Regions from separate parts of the Catenulispora sp. EB89 genome, predicted to be linked through region 4. Evidence: riboswitches for the same ligand, from Rfam matches in the RefSeq annotation. Region 4 holds a riboswitch; each other region holds the start of a gene.
What was found. Region 4 has a riboswitch for cobalamin ahead of ABH920_RS28955 (VWA domain-containing protein). Riboswitches for the same ligand answer to the same signal wherever they lie in the genome.
Positions count from the first base shown of each region.

Region 1: it holds a riboswitch for cobalamin, as region 4 does, so the genes downstream of both, ABH920_RS25485 (HoxN/HupN/NixA family nickel/cobalt transporter) here and ABH920_RS28955 (VWA domain-containing protein) in region 4, are expected to answer to the same signal.
Region 2: it holds a riboswitch for cobalamin, as region 4 does, so the genes downstream of both, ABH920_RS37545 (ribonucleoside-diphosphate reductase subunit alpha) here and ABH920_RS28955 (VWA domain-containing protein) in region 4, are expected to answer to the same signal.
Region 3: it holds a riboswitch for cobalamin, as region 4 does, so the genes downstream of both, metE (5-methyltetrahydropteroyltriglutamate--homocysteine S-methyltransferase) here and ABH920_RS28955 (VWA domain-containing protein) in region 4, are expected to answer to the same signal.

Region 1 is NZ_JBGCCU010000012.1:231,362-236,427, forward strand. Features, by position in the region: gene ABH920_RS25470 (ABC transporter substrate-binding protein) at 1-470, opposite strand, end outside; gene ABH920_RS25475 (sigma-70 family RNA polymerase sigma factor) at 511-1,071, opposite strand; gene ABH920_RS25480 (hypothetical protein) at 1,139-1,732, opposite strand; gene ABH920_RS25485 (HoxN/HupN/NixA family nickel/cobalt transporter) at 1,773-2,891, opposite strand; cobalamin riboswitch at 2,920-3,123, opposite strand; gene ABH920_RS25490 (DsbA family protein) at 3,296-4,132, shown strand; gene ABH920_RS25495 (hypothetical protein) at 4,274-4,477, shown strand; gene ABH920_RS25500 (heavy metal translocating P-type ATPase) at 4,513-5,066, shown strand, end outside.
Region 2 is NZ_JBGCCU010000024.1:35,662-40,727, forward strand. Features, by position in the region: gene ABH920_RS37530 (zinc-binding alcohol dehydrogenase family protein) at 1-869, shown strand, start outside; gene ABH920_RS37535 (ScbR family autoregulator-binding transcription factor) at 874-1,569, shown strand; gene ABH920_RS37540 (PPOX class F420-dependent oxidoreductase) at 1,628-2,017, shown strand; cobalamin riboswitch at 2,067-2,314, shown strand; gene ABH920_RS37545 (ribonucleoside-diphosphate reductase subunit alpha) at 2,567-4,858, shown strand; gene ABH920_RS37550 (ribonucleotide-diphosphate reductase subunit beta) at 4,873-5,066, shown strand, end outside.
Region 3 is NZ_JBGCCU010000005.1:93,214-98,279, forward strand. Features, by position in the region: gene metE (5-methyltetrahydropteroyltriglutamate--homocysteine S-methyltransferase) at 1-2,199, opposite strand, end outside; cobalamin riboswitch at 2,354-2,575, opposite strand; gene ABH920_RS12700 (GntP family permease) at 2,640-4,079, opposite strand; gene ABH920_RS12705 (IclR family transcriptional regulator) at 4,298-5,066, shown strand, end outside.
Region 4 is NZ_JBGCCU010000015.1:116,972-122,037, forward strand. Features, by position in the region: gene cobO (cob(I)yrinic acid a,c-diamide adenosyltransferase) at 1-223, opposite strand, end outside; gene ABH920_RS28955 (VWA domain-containing protein) at 223-2,466, opposite strand; cobalamin riboswitch at 2,555-2,681, opposite strand; gene ABH920_RS28960 (hypothetical protein) at 2,787-2,969, shown strand; gene ABH920_RS28965 (sulfite oxidase-like oxidoreductase) at 3,009-3,656, opposite strand; gene ABH920_RS28970 (bacterioferritin-associated ferredoxin) at 3,779-4,087, shown strand; gene bfr (bacterioferritin) at 4,206-4,688, shown strand; gene ABH920_RS28980 (hypothetical protein) at 4,946-5,066, shown strand, end outside.

The DNA of each region.
Region 1 (5,066 bases), on a different contig from region 4:
GCGTCGAAGCCGCCGGCCCAGGTGGACACGACGAGGTCCGGCCTGGCGGCGAGGACCTGTTCGGCGGGGACGTCGAAGTTCTTGTTCATCGTCAGGCCGCCGGTGGGGAGTGCGTCGATCTTCGCGACCATCTCCGGGTCGTCGGAGACGCCGTAGTGCTGGGCGTCGGCCAGGATCGTCTTGTCCAGGCCGAGCATGATGAAGCTCTCGACCTCGCCGACCGATGTGCCGTTCAGGATCAGGACCCGGCTCGGCGCCTTCTGGAACGTGATCTTCTGGCCGCAGTTGTCGATGGTCAGCGGGTAGGCGGTCCTGGCCGGCGTTGTCGTCGGCGGCTGCGTGCCGGTGATGCCTGCCGAGTTTCCGGCGGCCGTCCCGGACGACGCGCTGCTCCCACACGCGGTGGTGAGCGACGCCAGCAGCGCGAACGCTGCCGTGCCGACAAGGAAGGCCCGCCCCGAGAGTTTCATCCTGTGCTCCACGGAAGGAGTAGTCGGGGCGGGCCGCGCTTCAGTTCCCGAGCGAGGCGACCAACGTGCTGCGGGCCCGGGACACGCGGGACCGGACGGTCCCGATCGGGGTTCCGATCACGAGGGCGGCCTCGTCGTACGGCAGGCCGACCATCGCGGTCAGCACGAACGCCGTCCGGCGGTCCTCGGGCAGCGCGGCGACCAACTGGGCCAGCACCACGCCCTCCTCGAAGCCGGGCAGCCCGTCGGGCTGCGCACGCTCGGCCGCGCCCAGCCAGTCGTCGGTGTCCGCGAGCCGCGGCCGGGCCGAGGCCCGGCGGATGCGGTCGACGACGGTGCGCCGGGCGATCGCGCGCAGCCAGGTCTGCGCCGACGACCGGCCCTGGAAGGCCGGCAGCGCACGCAGGACCCGCAGGTACGTGTCCTGCGTGAGGTCGTCGGCGTCCTGCGGGCTGCCGCTCAGGCGCACGACGTAGCGGCGCACGTCGGGCCTGGTCGCCTGGATGAAGCGCTCGACGGCGGCCGGGTCGCCGTCCCGGGCGGCCAGGGCCAGCGCGTCGACGTCGGCTTGATCGACCGGGTGTTTCAGCGCAGGGGTCATCACCGTGTGTCCTTGCTGGAGAAAAAGAGACACGGCGACGCGGGATCACGTCGCCGGACAGGGCCGTCTACCGGACGGCGACCCCGGCCGGCGGCCCGCGGGAGATGATGACGTGGACGAGCAGGAGCTGGCGCAGCGGCGCAGCACTCTGGCTCACAACCGGCACACTGGGCGCCTGCGGCACGGGAACAACCACCCGGAACAGCAGCGCCAGCGGCGGGAGAAGGAAGGTCGCCGCCGAAGCCAGCAACCGGAAGACCGCGCGTTCACCGGTCGCGAGCCAGAGGCCTACTACGGTGGCGGCGGCGAGGTGCGCGGTAAGCATCCCCCAACTGTCGGAGCCGAGGAAGCCCGGGTCTGAGGACATGCCAGGCATGGTCATTCCGGCCATGGCCGGTGCGGGAGACAGGACCTGGCCGACTTCGAACCAGACGTGCAGCCCGGCTTGGGCACCGATCGTCAAGGCGACGACATGGACGATGCCGCGCTGTTTCGCAGAGAGCAGCCAGGCCAGCCCGAAAGTCGCCTCACCGGCGATGGCCAGCGCCCACCACGGCACCGACCGCCCGGACATCGACAAGTGCGCGGCCGTGGCCAGCAGCGTGCACACGGCCGCGAACATCGCAGACCGCACGGCGCGCAGTCCCCAGTCGACACTCATGACGGTGCCATCGTCGCATCCGCACGCCGCCGGGCTTCCGCTAGCCCTCCTCGCCGGCCGCGTTCCACCTCCGCTCAACGCGCGCGATCTTCCAGTACGCGATCGCCGCCACCCAGACAGCCACGAACGCGCCGACGATCACGAACCCGACGTTGTTCAGGTTCAGGTTCGCGATCCAGTCGGTGACCGGGTTGGCGAACCCGAACTGGTCGTGGACCACGCCGATCAGCTCGACGCTGCCGATGACCAGGGCGACGGCCACCGACAGGCCGGTGATCGTGAGGTTGTAGTAGACCTTGCGGATCGGGTTGGAGAAGGCCCAGTGGTAGGCGAAGTTCATGAAGGTGCCGTCGAGGGTGTCGAACAGGGTCATGCCCGCGGTGAACAGCAGCGGCAGGCACAGGATCGCGTACCAGGGCAGCCCGGCGGCGGCGCTGGAGCCGGCCAGCGCGAGCAGCAGGACTTCGGTGGCGGTGTCGAAGCCGATGCCGAACAGCAGGCCGACCGGGTACATCTGGCCGGGCCGGGTGATGGACTTGGTGAGCCGGCCCAGGATCCGGTTCATGAAGCCGCGCTTGTCCAGCTGCGCGGTCAACGCGGCCTCGTCGTACTCGCCGCGGCGCATCGCCTTGTAGACCTTGTAGATGCCGATCAGCGCGACCAGGTTCAGGATCCCGATCAGGTACAGGAACGTGCCGGAGGCGGTCGTGGACACCACGCCGAGGGACTGGCGCGTGCCGGACTTGTCGTCGGTGAGGCTCGTGGCCTGCCGTGCCCCGGCGGCGATCCCGGCGGCCAGCGCGACGACGATGGTCGAGTGCCCGAGCGCGAACCAGAACCCGACCGACACCGGCCGCTTCCCGTCGGCCATCAGCTTGCGCGTGGTGTTGTCGATCGCGGCTATGTGGTCGGCGTCGAACGCGTGGCGCATCCCGAGCGTGTAGGCGGTGATGCCGAGCCCGAAGCCGAAGACCTGCTTGCCGACCGTGTAGTGGTGCGGCGCGACCAACCCGGCCAGGATCCCGAACGCGGCCACGTGCATCGCCACGATCACCGCCAGCAACCCGCCGAACCGGAGCCAGTCGCCCCGCAGCCAGCGCACCGGCCCCGCGGACGAATCCCGGACAGCCCGGACAGAACGGTTCGCAGGCACGCTCACGCGGCTCGCCTCCAGCACCTCGTGGATGGTCGATGTTCGGTGCCGTGGCCGGTCTCCTGGCTGACGGGTCGAAGCCCCGGCCCCGCCTTCCCAGACGCGTCACGCGTCCAGTGGCCGCCGCCGCGCCAGACAAGCGCGGCCGGCGTGGAGCCGGTGCATTCCCGATCACAGTGGCGAGGGCCGCTCCGGTTTTCCACCGGTCTTCCCGAGCACCACGGCATGGTCACCGTAGCGAGCGGGTCGGAGGCGGGCAAGGCGGGGCCTCTGGCTTGTGCGCCACATCCGCCTCCGGCTTGACGCCGCCGTCCTCCGGTGGTCAGATCCCGGGGGCATTGCCGCACTGTCGCACGGCCGCACTGTCGCATTGCCGATCAGGATTCTTCGACGTGGGTGGGGATGGGGCTATGAGCGATCAGGGAGCTCGGGACGAGAAGTCCGCACGCGTGCGGGTCGCCGCCGAGCGTGCGGCCCAGCAGCGCAAGAGCATGCAGCGCCGCAGGCTCGGCATACTCGCGGTGGTAGTGGTGGTGATCGGGGTCTGCGTCGGCGTCGGGCTCGCGGTGAGTTCGAACTCCGCCAAGCCGAAGGCCTACACCCCGCCGACCGACGGCTCCGTGGTCGCCGACAAGTACGCGAACCCCGCGAACAAGGCGACGGCCCTGTCCTACGGCCCCGCGTCGGCCCCGCACACCCTGACGATCTTCGAGGACTTCCGCTGCCCCTACTGCAAGGCGCTGGAGACGGGATCGGCGTCCGTCTACAAGGCCTACGTCGCCAACGGAACACTGCGCGTGCTCTTCCACCCGGTGACCCTCATCGACACCCACGACAACGGCAGCGGCTCGCTCCAGTCCGGCAACGCCGCCGCGTGCGCCGCGGCCGCCGGGAAGTTCGACGAGTACCACGACGTGCTCTTCGCCCACCAGCCGGACGAGACCACCGACGGCTACAGCAGCACCGCGACGCTGATCTCGCTGGCCAAGCAGGTCCCGGGACTGGACACGCCGGCGTTCGAGACGTGCGTCAACGCCGGCACGTACAAGGGCCTGGTCCAGCAGAACTGGTCGGACTTCAACACGCTGCAACTCCAGGGGACGCCGACGCTGATGCTCGACGGCAAGACCCTCTCGCTGCCGAACAACTTCTGGCTGGCGTCGAAGGACGGGTCGTCGCTGGCCGGGTCGGACCCGGCGGTGCTGAAGCAGGTGTTCCAGAGCGCGGGGCTGCCGGCGCTGTCGTAGCGGTCCTGAGAACTGCCCCCGGCGGGTCGGGAACCAGCCGGGGTTCGCCTACGACTATCACTTCAGAGCGCACCGTCCGCGGCACCGTACGGGTGCCCGTTTCCCGGGTCGCGCGACGATTTCGAGTGCTTGTAGGTGTTCATGAGGCGGCTTCGTGAGCTGGGCCGGCGGCTCAGCGGGTCCGGCCGGGTGCTGGCGTTCGTCGTGCTGTTGGCGGGGTTGTACGCCGGGGCGCTGGGCATCGGGCACCTGGCCGGGCCGGTCGCCCCCGATCTGGTTCCCGGCGTGCCGCCGGTCGGACGACAGCCACCCCCGGGGATGCCGGGGATGGGTGGCATGCGGTGAGCGCCCCGACCGTCACCGATCTCGTAGTCGGCGGCATGACCTGCGCCGCATGCGTCAGTCGCGTGGAACGGCGCCTGGCCCGCGTCGACGGCGTCTCGGCCGGCGTGAACCTGGCCACCGGCCGGGCCCGCATCCTGCATCCGGCGCACATCCCGGTCCAGGACCTGATCGCCGCGGTCGAGCAGGCCGGATACACGGCGTGCCTGGTCTCCGCCGCCGCCCCGCCGGAGTCGGAGCCCGAGCCGCCAACCGACCGCGAACGCCTGCTCGGCGTCGCCGCGATGGCCGTGCCGGTCATCCTCCTGTCCATGATCCCGGCGTTCCAGTTCCGCAACTGGCAATGGTTCTGCTTCCTCCTCGCCGCGCCAGTCGTGACCTGGGGCGCCTGGCCCTTCCACCGCCGAGCCCTGCTCAACCTGCGGCACGCCACCGCGACCATGGACACCCTGGTGAGCCTTGGCATCCTCGCGTCCTTCGGCTGGTCGGTCTACGCGTTGTTCTTCGGCACCGCAGGCGACCCCGGCATGCGCATGGGCTTCTCGCTCCGCGCTGGTGGCGGCGGCGACGGTGCCGGGCACATGTACCTGGA
Region 2 (5,066 bases), on a different contig from region 4:
TCGCCGGCCTGAACTTCGTCGACGTCCTGGCCCGGCGCGGCGCGCCCGGCTACGCGAGCAGCTGGCCCTTCGTGCCGGGCATGGAAGTCGGCGGCGAGGTGACCGCGCTCGGGGAGGGCGTGAACGGCTTCGCCGTCGGCGACACCGTCGTGGCGTTCACCGTCGACGGCGGCGGCCTGGCCGAGACCGTCGTCGCCGAGGCCGGCCTGGCCGCGCGGGTCCCCGCCGGCCTCGCCCTCGAAGCCGCCACCACCGTCCCGCTCACCTGGGCCACCGCCGTCGGCCTGGCCCGGGCCGGGCACGTCGCCGCGACCGACCGCGTCCTGGTCACCGGGGCCGGCGGCGGCGTCGGCGAGGCGCTCGCGGCGGTCCTGGCCCTGCGCCACCCCACGGCGCTGGTCGGCGGCACCAGCGCGCGCTCCGCCGCCACCCTCGCCGCCGCCTACCGCCCCGCGATCCGCGACGCCGAGTTCGCCGCCAACGCCCGCGAGGCCGCCGACGGCGCGCTGTTCGACGTGGTCCTGGAGTCCATCGGCGGCGACGTGTCGGCCGCGATGCCCGCGCTGCTCGCCCCCGGCGGCCGCCTGGTCAGCTACGGCGCCGCCGCCGGCCAGCCGGACCCCGCCGCCCCGAGCCTGGCGGACCTGCGCCGCAACAACTGGACCACGGCCGGCTTCAGCATCATCAACCGGGCCCGGGGCGACGCCGGCGCGGTCGGCGACCTCATCGCCGGGGTCTTCGCGCTCACCGCCGAGGGGCTGGCGATCCCGGCGCCGCGCGTCATCGGCTGGAGCGAGGCCGCCGAGGCGCACATCGCGCAGGCCGAGAACCGCAGCCCCGGCAAGACCGTCGTCGCGGTCCGGAGCTGAGCACGTGACGCCGCCGCCGGCCGACTCGCGAGGCTCGGCCGGCTCCCGGGGCTCGGCCAGCTCCCGAGCCTCGGCCGAGCCCCGGACCCCGAGCGAGCCCACGCAGGAGCGCGCCCGCCGCACCCGCCGCGCGATCCTGCTGGCCGCGTCCGAGTGCTTCGCAGAGCTCGGCTACGCGACGGCCACCACCAGCGAGATCGCGGCCCGCGCCGGCGTCACCAAGGGCGCCCTCGCCTTCCACTTCCCGGCGAAGGCCGCCATCGCGGCGGCCATCGTCGAGGAGTGCTACGAGCAGTGGCCCTCGGTGGTCACCGAGGTGACGCCGGCGCACAATCGGGTCCTCGACCTCCTCGGCGAGGTCTTCGCCCGCATCGCGGCGCAGATCCGCGAGGACCCGATCGTCCGCGCGACGGTCCGCCTGCAAGCCGAGCGCGCGCTGATCTCCGAGCCGGTCCACATGCCGTTCGTGGACTGGATCGCCACCTCGACCGACCTGTTCCGCACCGCCGCCGACCGCGGCGAGCTCCGGCCCGGAGCCGATCCCGGCGCACTGGCCCGGGCCTCGGTCGCCGGCTTCCAGGGCGTCCAGCACGTCTCGGGCATCCTGTCCGGCCACGCCGACGTCGCCGAGCGAGTCGCCGAGTGGTGGTCGGTCATGCGGGCCGGCGTCGCCGCCACTACCGACGATCACGTTTCCTGATCGCTGCCAGTCGACATCTCCCCTTGTCCGAAACCCCGTCCCCGACTGGAGTAGACCCATGTCCGTCATCCCCGCATCCCACACCGACCTGCTCGAGCGCCCCGTCTTCTGCCACCTGGCGACGATCCGCGCCGACGGCACCCCGCACGTGAACCCGATGTGGTTCCTGTGGGACGGCCAATTCCTGTCCTTCACCACCTCGACCAAGCGCGCGAAGTACAAGGAACTCAACGACCGCCCGCACGCCGCGGTCTCCATCAACGACCCCGAGGCCCCGTACCGCTACCTGGAGCTGCGCGGGACCGTGGACCGCATCGAGCCGGACCCGGAGGGTGACTTCTTCGCCGTCCTGGCCGACCGCTACGCGCTGCCGATGGACGGTCCCGTGGGCGACGCGCCGACCCGCGTGCGGATCTACCTGCGGCCGACGCACGCCACCTTCCAGTAGTCCCCTGACATACAGCATGTTGATTGGAATTTGAGCGCCGCCACAAGATATGGTGTCCGATGCAGCTGGTTCGACCACCGCCCCGCACAAGGGCGGCGGTCGAGGCAAGAGGGAACCCGGTGCGAGACCGGGACTGCCCCGCAGCGGTGAGTGGGAACGACAGCCGTCGTACACACTGGGCCGAGTGGCGCCGGAAGGCGCCGGCCTGGGAAGTGACGGCCAGTAGGTTCGCGCGGTCCTCCCCGGGCCCGCGAGCGCCCGCGAGTCCGAAGACCTGCCAGCCGTGCCGTGCCCGGACGTGGGGTACGGCTGGTCCGAGGCCGCGTGGGACGGCTGACGGCGGAGCGCGTCGCGGCTTTCGCGTGCCTCCGGTGTCTGCTCGCCAACGGTTCGGACCTCGGACCTACGACTGGCGAGGAGAAGGTTGTGACGGTCACGCTCACACATGTCGAGACCACGGACGCAGCGAGGCGCGCGGGGGCGCAGGCGCTGCCGCCGGTGACCACGACAGCGACGACAGCGACGACAGCGGCTCAGCTCGAAGCGGAGATCGCGGACAAGTCCGCGGACCTGCCCGACGTCGACGCGGCGCGCGTGGCCCGCAAGACCTTCGCCGGCCTGCCGCCGAACGCCACCGCCGACCAGATCGCCGACCTCGCCGTCCAGAGCGCGGCCGAGCTCATCGGCGAGGAGCCGCAGTACTCGAAGCTCGCCGCCCGCCTGCTGTCCGGGGTCATCGCCCGCGAAGCCGCCGGCCAGGGCGCGACCGGCTTCAGCGCGTCCATCGCCGTCGGGCATCGGGAGGGCCTGATCGGCGATGTGACGGAGGCTCTGGTGAGCTCGGCGGCCGAGCGGTTCGACGCCGCGATCGACCCCGAGGGCGACCTCCGCTTCGAGTACTTCGGCCTGCGCACCGTCTACGACCGCTACCTGCTGCGGCACCCGGTGACCCGCCGCGTGATCGAGACCCCGCAGCACTTCCTGCTGCGCGTCGCCGTCGGGCTGTCGCAGGACCCGCAGGAGGCCGTCGGCTTCTACCGCCTGATGTCCTCGCTGGCCTACCTGCCGAGCTCGCCGACGCTGTTCAACTCCGGCACCCGGCACACCCAGATGTCGTCCTGCTACCTGGTGGACTCCCCGCGCGACGAGCTGGACTCCATCTACGACCGCTACCAACAGGTCGCGCGCCTGTCGAAGTTCGCCGGCGGCATCGGCATCGGCTTCTCCCGGGTCCGCGGGCGCGGCGCCCTGATCCGCAGCACCAACGGCCGCTCCAACGGCATCGTCCCGTTCCTGCGCACGCTGGACTCCTCGGTCGCCGCGGTCAACCAGGGCGGCCGGCGCAAGGGCGCGGCGTGCGTGTACCTGGAGCCGTGGCACCCGGACGTCGAGGAGTTCCTCCAGCTGCGGGACAACACCGGCGAGGACGCGCGCCGCACGCACAACCTGAACCTGGCCAACTGGATCCCGGACGAGTTCATGCGCCGCGTCGAGGCCGACGGCCTCTGGTCCCTGATGGACCCCGACCAGGTTCCGGAGCTGCCGGACCTGTGGGGCGCGGAGTTCGACGCGGCGTACCGCGCGGCCGAGGCCGAGGGCCGCTACGTCCGGCAGGTCTCGGCGCGTGAGCTCTACGGCAAGATGATGCGCACACTGGCGCAGACCGGCAACGGCTGGATGACGTTCAAGGACGCATCGAACAAGCTCTGCAACCAGACCGGCGTCCCCGGCAACACCGTGCACCTGTCGAATCTGTGCACTGAAATCATCGAGGTCTCCTCCGACGCCGAGACCGCCGTCTGCAACCTGGGCTCGATCAACCTCGGCGCGCACCTGACCGCGTCCCGCGACGCGATCGACTGGGACCGGCTGCGCGCCACGGTCCGCACCGCCGTGGTCTTCCTGGACCGGGTCATCGACATCAACTACTACCCGAGCGAGCAGACCGCGGCGTCGAACCCGCGCTGGCGTCCGGTCGGGCTGGGCCTGATGGGGCTGCAGGACGTGTTCTTCGCGCTGCGGCTGCCCTTCGACGACGCGCGGGCGCAGGAGCTGTCGACGCGGATCTCCGAGGAGATCTACCTGACCGCGCTGGAGACCTCGGCCGGGCTGGCGGAGGAGTTCGGCGCGCACCCGGCGTTCGCGGACACCCGCGCCGCGAAGGGCGACCTGCAGCCGGACCTGTGGAACGTCGCCACCTCGCCGGAGCTGGCCGCGCGCTGGAGCAGGGTCCGCGGCCGGATCGCGGCCACCGGCCTGCGCAACTCGCTGCTGGTGGCGATCGCCCCGACCGCGACCATCGCCTCCATCGCCGGCTGCTACGAGTGCATCGAGCCGCAGGTGTCGAACCTGTTCAAGCGCGAGACGCTGTCCGGGGAGTTCCTGCAGATCAACTCGGCGCTGGTCGGCGAGCTGAAGGCGCTGGGGCTGTGGACCCCGGCGGTGCGCGAGGCGATCAAGCGGGCCGAGGGCTCGGTGCAGGGCGTCGAGGCGCTGCCGGCGGAGATCAGGGCCCTGTACCGGACGGCGTGGGAGCTGCCGCAGAAGGCGCTGATCGAGCTGGCCGCGGCCCGCGGGCCGTTCGTCGACCAGTCGCAGTCGCTGAACCTCTTCCTGGCCGCGCCGACGATCGGGAAGCTGTCGTCGATGTACATGTACGCCTGGAAGGCCGGGCTGAAGTCCACATACTACCTGCGCTCGCGGCCCGCGACGCGGATCCAGCAGGCGACGGTCGCCGCCACCGCCGCCACGGCCACCCCCGCCGACCTGCCGGTGATCGCCGACGACGACGCGATCGCCTGCTCGCTGGAGAACCCCGAAGCCTGCGAAGCCTGCCAGTAAAGGAAATCCGTCTCATGCTGCTCGACCCGGGTCTGGACCTGACCCTGCGCCCGATGCGCTACCCGCACTTCTTCGACCGCTACCGCGACGCGATCAAGAACACCTGGACCGTGGAGGAGGTGGACCTGCACAGCGATCTGACCGACCTGGACAAGCTCTCGGCGGCCGAGCGCCACCTGGTCTCCCGCCTGGTCGCGTTCTTCGCCAC
Region 3 (5,066 bases), on a different contig from region 4:
CGGAACGGCTCGGAGCCCGGTCCGCAGCAGCTCGGCCACCTCCGAAGCGCTCGGGATGCGCGGCGAGTGGATGTCGTAGACGCCGGGCCCGACCTCGCGCGGGTACTCGGCGGCGGCCAGCTCGCCGGCCACCCGCAGGTGCGAGCGCGCCGCCTCCAGGCTGATGACGTCGGCGTCGAGGTCGTCGATGGCGGCCAGGATGTCGCCGAACTCGGCGTAGCACATGTGCGTGTGGATCTGCGTCTCCGGCCGGACGCCGGCGGTGGCCAGCCGGAACGCCTCGGTCGCCCACGCCAGGTACGCCGGACGGTCGGCGGCGCGCAGCGGCAGCGTCTCGCGCAGCGCCGGCTCGTCGACCTGGATCACCGCGGTCCCGGCCGCCTCCAGGTCGGCCACCTCGTCGCGCAGCGCGAGGGCCACCTGCCGGGCGGTGTCGGCGAGCGGCTGGTCGTCGCGGACGAAGGACCAGGCGAGCATCGTCACCGGGCCGGTGAGCATGCCCTTGACCGGCTTGGCCGTCAGCGACTGCGCGTAGCTCGTCCAGCGGACGGTCATCGGGGCCGGGCGCGAGATGTCGCCGGCCAGGATCGGTGGCCGGACGTAGCGGGTGCCGTAGGACTGGACCCAGCCGTGCCGCGTGGCCAGATAGCCGACCAGCTGCTCGGCGAAGTACTGGACCATGTCGTTGCGTTCGGCCTCGCCGTGCACCAGGACGTCGAGCCCGACCCGTTCCTGGAAGCCCACGACCTCGCGGATCTCGGCCTCGATCCGCTCCCGGTAGGCGGCGTCGTCGATGCGGCCGGCGCGCAGGCCGGCCCGGGCCGCGCGCAGCTCGTCGGTCTGCGGGAACGAGCCGATCGTGGTCGTCGGCAGCGGTGGCAGCGCCAGCCGGGCCCGCTGGGCGGCGGTGCGTTCGGCGTACGGCTGGGAACGGTGGATGTGAGCGTCCGTAACGGATGCAGCGCGTGTCCGTACCTCCGGGTCACCGGTCACCGCCGATCCGGCCCGGGAGGCCAGGTCGGCCCGGTTGGCCGCGAGCTCGGCGGCGATCGTGTCCGTGCCCTGCGACAGGCCTCGGGCCAGCACGGCGAGCTCGGCGGTCTTCTGCCGGGCGAAGGCGAGCCAGCGGGCGATCTGCGGGTCCAGGCCGCGTTCGGCCTCGGCGTCCAGCGGCACGTGCAGGAGCGAGCAGGAGGCCGCGACGTCCACACGGTCGGCCAGACCGAGCAGCGTGCCCAGCGTCGACAGCGAGGCGGCGAGGTCGTTGATCCACACGTTGCGGCCGTTCACGACCCCGGCCACCAGCCGCTTGCCCGGCAGGCCGCCGATCGCCGCCAGGGCGTCCAGGTTCGCGGCGGCCGGACCGGTGAAGTCCAGCGCCAGGCCCTCGATCGGGGCCTGCGCGAGCACCGGCAACGCCGCGCCGAGCCGGTCGAAGTAGGAGGCGGCGAGGATCTTCGGCCGGTCGGTGAGGCGGCCGAGGTCGAGGTAGGCGCGCGCGGCGGTGCGCAGGATCTCCTCGGGCTGGTCCTGGACCAGGGCGGGCTCGTCGAGCTGGACCCACTGGGCCCCGGCGGCGCGCAGGTCGGCGAGGATCTCGGCGTAGACCGGCAGCAGGCGGTTGATCAGGTTGACCGGCTCGAACAGCGGCGAGGCGCCGAGCACCGGCTTGGCCAGCAGCAGGTAGCTGACCGGGCCGAGGAGCACCGGCCGCGCGGTGTGGCCGAGCGCCGTCGCCTCCTTGAACTCGGCGACCTGCTTGCCGGCATCAGCGGTGAAGACGGTGTCGGGCCCGAGCTCGGGGACCAGGTAGTGGTAGTTGGTGTCGAACCACTTGGTCATCTCCAGGGGCGCGGTGTCCTGCGTCCCACGGGCCATCGCGAAGTAGCCGTCGAGCGGATTCGCGGCCACGGCGGCCCGGTGCCGCGGCGGGATCGCGCCGACCATGACGCTGGTGTCCAGGACGTGGTCGTAGAGCGAGAAGTCGCCGCTGGGCACCTCGTCGATGCCGGCCTCGGCGAGCTGGCGCCAGTTCTCCCGTCGCAGGTCGGATGCGGTCTGGTGCAGCGCTTCCGCGCTGACGCGGCCGTGCCAGTACCCTTCGACGGCCTTCTTCAGCTCCCGGTTGCAGCCCTGGCGCGGGTAGCCGTACACGGTGGCGCGTGCGGCTGTCGTCCTGGTGGTGGTCTTGCGGGTCAAGACGCTCTCCTTCGCGAGCAGTTCTCCTGCGATCCCGGAAGGGGACGAAGGCGCGAAGGGGTGGCGTCGCAGACCGGGCCCGGGCGCTGTCGCGGCCCGGCTCGTCCGCTGCTGTCCGTCGACCCGCCCTCGAGGTCACCGAGATCTCCGCGCACGGTCGCGCGCGGGCAGTGGCAGGTCTTCGGACTCGCGGGCACGCCGGCCGGGAAAGGCCGACTCCTACTGGCCGTCGCTTCCCAGGCCCTCGCGGGCCCAGTGCTGATGACGGCGGTCGTTCCCACTCACCGCTGCGGGGCAGTCCCGGAATTCCACCGGGTTCCCTCTTACGCCGCCGATGTCTGGATGACATCGGCGAACCGACTGCTCTTTCACTGTAGGGCGGTTCCAGGGGACGGACCAGGCTGCCCGCATGTCGGACGGCGTGGCGTGGCGTGGCGATATCAGATCGCCAGGCTGAGCAGCCCTGCTGCGGTGAATCCGACCACTGACAGGATCGTCTCCAGCACGGTCCACGTCCGCAGCGTGTCCTTGACGGTCATGTTGAAGTACCGCGAGACGATCCAGAACCCGCCGTCGTTCACATGCGAGGCGATGATCGATCCGGCCGAGATGGCCACCGCGATCAGCGCGATGTGCGGCTGTGCGAAATGGCCCTTCTCCACCAGCGGCGCGACGATGCCGCCGGTCGTGACGATCGCGACCGTGGCGGACCCCTGCGCCAGGCGCATGCCGCAGCTGATGACGTAGGCCAGGAGGATCAGCGGGAGGCCGGCCGTGGTCAGCGACTGGGACAGGGCCTTGCCGACGCCGGTCGCGGTGATCACGGCGCCGAAGAAGCTGCCCGCCCCGATCACGAGCAGGATCATCGCCACCGGACGCAGCGAGTTCGAGCTGAGCTCGGCCAGCTCCGCGCGGCTGAATCCGCGCCGCGTCCCGAGCAGCCAGAAGGCCAGCAGGACGGCGATGGTCAGCGCCACCGAGGGGGTGCCGAGGAACGTGAGCACCGGCAGCGCCGAGCTCTTCTTCAGATAGACGGTCCCGAACGTCGCACCGAGGATCAGCACCAACGGCACCGCGATGAGACCGATGATCATCGACAACCGCGGAGCCTTGCGCCCCACTGCTGCGTCTGTCTCCACGGCGGCCTCTTCCGACAGCGCGGCCACCTGATCGCCATCGCCACTCCGGCCGTCCATCTCGGGCACGGCGATGATCACCCGCTTGCCGATCCAGCTGCCCCACGCCACCCCGGCCACCAGAAACGCCGGCAGGCCGCAGATCAGCCCCATGATGAGCATCCACCCGAGGCTGACGCCGAGCAGCCCGGTGACGGCGACCGGGCCGGGGTGCGGCGGCAGGAACGCGTGCGTCATCGACAGGCCGGCGAGCATCGGGAGCGCGTAGACCACCAGCGAGTGGCCGCCGCGCCGGGCCGCGACGTAGACCAGCGGCGCCAGCACGAAGATGCCGACGTCGAAGAACACCGGGATGCCGAAGATGAGGCCGGTCAGCCCCATCGCCAGCGGCGCGCCCCGCTCCCCGAAGGCCGCCTGCAGCCGCGCGGCCAGCACGTCGGCCCCGCCGGAGCGCTCGAGCAGCGCGCCGAAGATCGTGCCGAGCCCGATGATCGCCGCGCTGTGGCCGAGGATCGAGCCGAATCCGGTCTCCAGCAACGACTTGTTGCTGACCAGCGCGGTCCCGACGATCGTCGAGACCGGGAGCCCGGCCGCCAGCGCGAGCACCAGGCTGGCGGCGATCAGGGCGATGAAGGGTTCGAGCTTGATCTTGATGATGAGGAACAGCAGCAGGGCTATGGAGCATCCGCAGAGCGTGAGCAGGCCGCCGGTGTCGTGCTGCAGCCAATGGACGAAGCCGTGCACAGTGAACCTCCGCGCTGATCGGGGCCGAGGCAGGCCTTGACAGGTGCCGGGGATGATCAGCCCAGTTCAGCGGTGCGGCGCAGCGCCGAAGGGCTCGATGCCGGCTGACGTTAGGCGGGCCGGCGGCGGCCGGACAAGGGCTTGCTTCAAGTCTTTTGCATAGCAAAATGGCGTGTCGAAGACCGCGCCGAACACAGCAACCGAGAGGACATGACGCGATGGCGGAACAAGACGGCCAAGCCCCGCCGGCTCCAGGAGACCGCAACCAGTCGTCGTCGCTGCGGCGCGCGCTGGCGGTCCTCGGATACGTCCGCGAACACGCCGGCAGCGGCCGCGGCGTCCCCCTCGGCAAGCTGGCCGAAGACCTCGGACTGAACAAGAGCACCGTGCTGCGCCTGACCGGCCCCCTGCTCGAAGAACACCTGCTGGACCGCGACCGCGAGACCGGCTGGTTCCGCCTCGGCCACGGCGCCCTCCGCCTCGGCCAGGCCTACCTGTCCACGCTGGACCTGCGCGGCATCGCCGTGGACCACCTCCGCAAGCTCCAGCGCGAGGTGGGGGAGACCGTGCACCTGACGGTCTGGGAGTGCCCTGACATCGTCTACGTCGACAAGGTCGAGAACGAGACCAACGTCCGCATGGCGTCCCGAGTCGGCAGCCGCGCCCCGGCCTACTGCACGGCCAGCGGAAAGGCGATGCTCGCGTGGCTCCCGGAGGAGACGGTCCAGGAAGTGGTCGCCGCCGGGATGCGCCCGATCACCGCCTGGACCCTCTCCGACGAGTCCCAACTCCGCGCGGACCTGGCCCGCATCCGCGCCCGCGGCTACTCCATCGACGACCGCGAGAACGAGCCGGAGGTCCGGTGCGTGGCCGCGCCGATCTTCGACCACACCGGCGAGGTCGCCGCGGCCCTGTCGGTCTCCGGCCTGACGTCGCGGATGACGGTGGCCCGGGTGCGCACGCTGGGGTCGGTGGTCGCGCAGGTCG
Region 4 (5,066 bases):
GCGCCTTGAGCGCGGTCTCCTCGCCGATGCGCCACTTGGCCGACTTGACGAACTGGAAGACGCCGATCGGCCAGCCCTGGTTCCAGCCGCGCAGGGCCAGGCCGAAGGCGGCGGTGGACTTCCCCTTGCCGGGGCCGGTGTGCACGATCGTCAGCGGCCGGTTGCGGCGCTGGCGCGTGGTGAGGCCGTCGTCGGGGACGTGTTCGGGTTGGCCCTGCGGCATCAGGCGGCCCTCCGGTCGGAGCGGGGTCGGTTGCCGTGCACCGCCGCGGTGAGCGCGTCGGCGGCGAGGTCGGTGAGCGGCAGATGGTCGGCGGCGAGGTCGGCGGCCAGGCGCGCGGCCAGGCCCAGGCGGACCGGGCCGGACTCGCAGTCGACGACGACGGCGCTGCCGCCGAGGGTGGCCACGGCCTGGCGGAGGTGGGCCGCGGCGCGGCGGGTGTCGGCGAGAGGGTCGGCTCCGGCGGCACGCGAGGCTGTTGCGCGCGGCGAGGCGGTCGCGCGCGGCGCGGCGGCGGACGATGACGAGGAGATCGCCTGCGTGGCGCGGCCGTCGGTGACGACGAGGACCAGCGGCCGGCGGTTCGGGTCGCGCATGCGCTCGACGCGCAAAACGTCAGCGGCTTGCAGCAGGCCGGCGGCGAGCGGAGTGCGGCCGCCGGTCGGGAGCGAGGTGAGGCGGGCGGCGCCGGCGTCGACGGACCAGGTCGGCGGGAGGGCGACTTCGGCGTCGCGGCCTCGGAAGGTGACCAGGCCGACCTTGTCGCGGCGCTGGTAGGCGTCGAGGAGGAGGGAGAGGATCGCGCCCTTGACGGCGGCCATGCGTTGCCGGGCGGCCATCGAGCCGGAGGCGTCTACTACGAACAGGACGAGATTGCCTTCGCGGCCCTCGCGGATCGGCTCGCGCAGGTCTTCGGAGCGCAGGCGGATCGCGCCCTCGCGTCGGCCTCGGGCGACCTGCTCGGGCGCGGCGGCGCGGACGGTCGCGACGAGGTGGAGGCCGTGGGCTCCGGGACGTGCGCCGACCGTGCGGCCGCCGGTGGCGCGGGCGCGGGAGCGGCGGCCTTCGGCGCCGGTGCCGACGCCGGAGACCTGTAACAGGCGGGCTTTGAAGGGCTCGCTCGGAGTCGCCACTCCCTGCTCACCCGCGGCGGCAGAGCGCGGCCGGCGCGCGGCATCCGGAGCGGCTTCGGTCGACTCGACAGGAGAGTCCGCGCCGACCGCGTCGGGTCCGGCGGTGGCCTCGGGACCGGACTGCGGCGTGCGGGACCGCTCGGGATCGGTGTCCGGTGCGGCGGCGGCGCGCGGGTCGTTCGGCTGGTTCGGGGCGTCGGGAGTGTCGGAACCGTCGCCATCAGGGCCGCCGGGGCCAGGGCCGGGATCAGGGTCCTCATCCCCGTCCGCAGCATCATCCATGGCCTCGTCCAAGCGCTCCTCGTCCAGCCCCGGCGCGTCGAACGGATGCCGCCGTCGCCGGTGCGGCAGCGCCAGCATCGCCGCCTGGCGCACGTCCTCGGCGATGACCTCAGTCCGGCCGGCCCAGGCGGCGAGCGCCGTCGCGGCGCGTGCCGTGACCAGGTCCGCGCGCATCCCGTCGACCTCGAAGGCCGCGCAGATGCGGGTGATCCGCAGCAGTTCCGCGTCCGGCAGCGTCACCGACGGCAGCAGCGCACGCGCGGCCTCGATGCGTGCGGCCGTCTCCTTGTCCGCCTGCTCCCAGGCCGCGGCGAAGCCCTCCGGGTCGGCCTCGTACGCCAGTCGCCGACGCACGACCTCGGCGCGCTCGGCGGGGTCGCGGCTCGCGCGGACCTCGACGGTCAGGCCGAAGCGGTCGAGCAGTTGGGGCCGCAGCTCGCCTTCTTCCGGGTTCATCGTGCCGACCAGCAGGAAGCGTGCGGCGTGGGAGATCGAGACGCCTTCGCGCTCGACGTGCGCGACGCCCATGGCGGCCGCGTCGAGGAGGAGGTCGACGAGGTGGTCGTGCAGGAGGTTGACCTCGTCCACGTAGAGCAGGCCGCGGTGCGCCGCCGCCAGCAGGCCCGGTTCGTAGGCCGCGACGCCGGAGGCCAGTACCTTCTCCAGGTCCAGGGAGCCCACGAGCCGATCCTCTGTCGCGCCGACGGGCAGCTCGACGAGGCGCGCCGGGTGGGACTGCGAGGCCACGGCGCCGGCCGCGGATGCGGAGGACGCTGAGGGTGCGGAGGGTGCGGAGGAAGCGGAGGACGCGGTGTGCGGGCCGTCGGGGCAGGCGGGGTCGGGCGCGGCGGGGTCGCAGGAGAAGCGGCAGCCGGGGACCACGGCGATCTGCGGCAGCACCGCGGCCAGGGCGCGCACGATCGTCGACTTCGCGGTGCCCTTCTCGCCGCGCACGAGGACGCCGCCGACGGCCGGGGACACGGCGTTCAGCAGCAGGGCCAGCCGGAGGTCGTCAAGACCCACGACGGCGGTGAACGGGTACGGCGGCACGCCGGATCAGCTCCTCACGGGTATCCACGCCCGACAGGTCTCTTCACAAGAACACGCCGCGGGAGCGGCGTGCCGGGGGACGGTCGTAGTCTCCTGACTCTCAGATCCGCGCGCCTGCCCGGCCTTCCCAGAACGCTGACGTCCCAGTGGCTTCGCAAGCGGGAGGCGCTCCCTGATCACAGTGGCGGGACCGTTCCGGATTCGCACCGGATTCCTGCCGACCATCCCGCGTGCAGCATCCCGCAGCGATCATCGGGCGTCAAACCGCGCCCGGGCGGCGCCGGCTGGCGGAATGGCCGGTTCTATCCCTCAATGGGAGGGTGAGCGAGCGACGGCGCAGACCCCGTGTCCTGGGTGAATACGAGCTGGACGGTGGCGCGTTCGCGCTGGCGCGGGGTGAGCAACGCGACACCCCCACGTCCGCACCGCAGCAGCGGCTGCGCGCGCTCGGGCGGCCCGGGACGCTGTGGCGGGCCGTGCTGCGCCGGATCCGGACGACCTGACTCCGGGGAGAACTACACAAGGACTACAGCGGAACAGGACTACAGCGGAGGCCCGTCCCCCGGGTCCTCCTGGTAGGAGTACCGCTGTTCCTTCCACGGGTCCCCGATGTTGTGGTACCCGCGCTCCTCCCAGAACCCGCGCCGGTCCGTCGTGAGGTACTCGATCCCGCGAACCCACTTGGGGCCCTTCCACGCGTACAGGTGCGGCACGATCAGCCGCAGCGGGAAGCCGTGCTCGGGGGTGAGCGGGACGCCGGCGTAGTGCGTCGCGAACAGGACGTTCTCGCGCAGCAGATCCTCGATGCGCAGGTTCGAGCTGTAGCCGTACTCCGCCCAGACCGTGACGTGCGTCGCGTCCGGGGCCGGCGGCGCGAGCTCGAGGACGGTGCGGCCGCTGACGCCGCGCCAGGGGGCGTCCAGCATCGTGAACTTGGTGACGCAGTGGAAGTCGGCGGTCACCTCGACGGACGGCAGCGCCCCGAACTCCTCGTGGAACCAGATCGCCTGCGCGCCGTCGGCGGTGGCGCCCGTCACGCGGAAGTCCCAGGTCGCGGGCTTGAAGCGGGGCACCGGGCCGTAGTGCAGCACCGGCCACTCCCCGCGCTGCATGCGCTGGCCGGGCGGGAGCCGATCGTCGGACTGCACCGTCTCGCCTTCTGTGTCCACCCCTGATCCCGGCTGCCCCATGGGGACCATCGTCCCAGATGTGGTGCACCGCACGTACCGCGGGGACTTGGCAGGTGGCCGTTAGGTAGCTTAGGCTCCCCTAAGTCTGCCGATCCCGAACCCGCCGAGCGCCGGAGCCCCGCTTGTACGCCTGCATATGCCACGCAGTGACCACCGCCGAGGTGGACGCCGTCGTCGCGCTAGGTGCCAAGTCGGTCAAGCAGGTGCGCAAGGCGACCGGCGCGGGCTCCGCGTGCGGGACCTGCGTGAAGCGGCTGAGCTGCCTGCTCGCCGCGGCCCGGGTCGCCGACTCGGCGCCGGTGGACTCGATGCCCGAGGCCGAGCGGCTGCCGGTGCCCGCGCCGACGCGCCCGGCACGCCCCGCGCTCCCGGCCCTCCCGGTGTTCGAGCACGCGCCGGACTGCCCGGCCGCGCTGCCGGCCCTGGGCTGAACCCGCTGGTCATCCTCACGGCGGGGCACTTCGGCGAGCCCGAGGACGTCCCCATTCGGCGCAATCCGCGCACACGCCGTTACCTCCCGGATCGGCGGCTCTGGCAGTATCGGACGCCATGCAGGGTGACAAGGACATCATCGCGTTCCTCAACGAGCAGCTCACAGCCGAACTGACGGCCATCAACCAGTACTGGCTGCACTACAAGCTGCAGGACAACCGCGGCTGGAAGAAGCTCGCCGAGTACACCCGCAGCGAGTCCATCGACGAGATGAAGCACGCGGACAAGCTCGCGGAGCGCATCATCTTCCTGGAGGGACTGCCCAACTTCCAGAAGCTGTTCCCGCTGGAAATCGGCCAGACCGTCACCGAGATGTTCAACGCCGACATGAAGGTCGAGGTCGCGGCCGTGGAGCGGCTGCGCAACGGCATCAAGCTGATGCGCGAGCGTGGGGACGTCACGTCAGCGAACCTGTTCGAGGAGATCCTCGCCGACGAGGAACACCACATCGACTACCTGGAGACCCAGCTGGACCTGATCGGCCAGCTCGGGGAGCCGCTGTACATCGCGCAGCTGGTGGAGCAGCCGGACGCGTCCTGAGACGGACGGCGGGGTCGGGAGAAGCCGGCGGGACGGTTTCTCCCGGGGGAAGCGGAACGCGGTATTCGCCATGGGGTGGAAACTCCCCCGTCGTCATACCTGCGAGCGCCTACGAGGCCGTCGCTGACGGCGCGGCCGTCCGCTCGACGATCCCCGGTTCGGGTGGGACAACTTCTTTTCGAAGGTGGTCGCGGCGTGCCGGACAAACCCCGGTCCAGGCCGTCGCCGAATTCCATGGTGCCGTCGGCGCTGATCAGATGGCACGGTTCGGCGAGTCCGATTCCGTCAGCGGAATCCTCACCGCCCTCGGCGCGTACCTCGGCAGGCCGAGCTACTGGGCGCACGACGCGCTCGCGCCCTGCTTCACCGAGCGCCGGA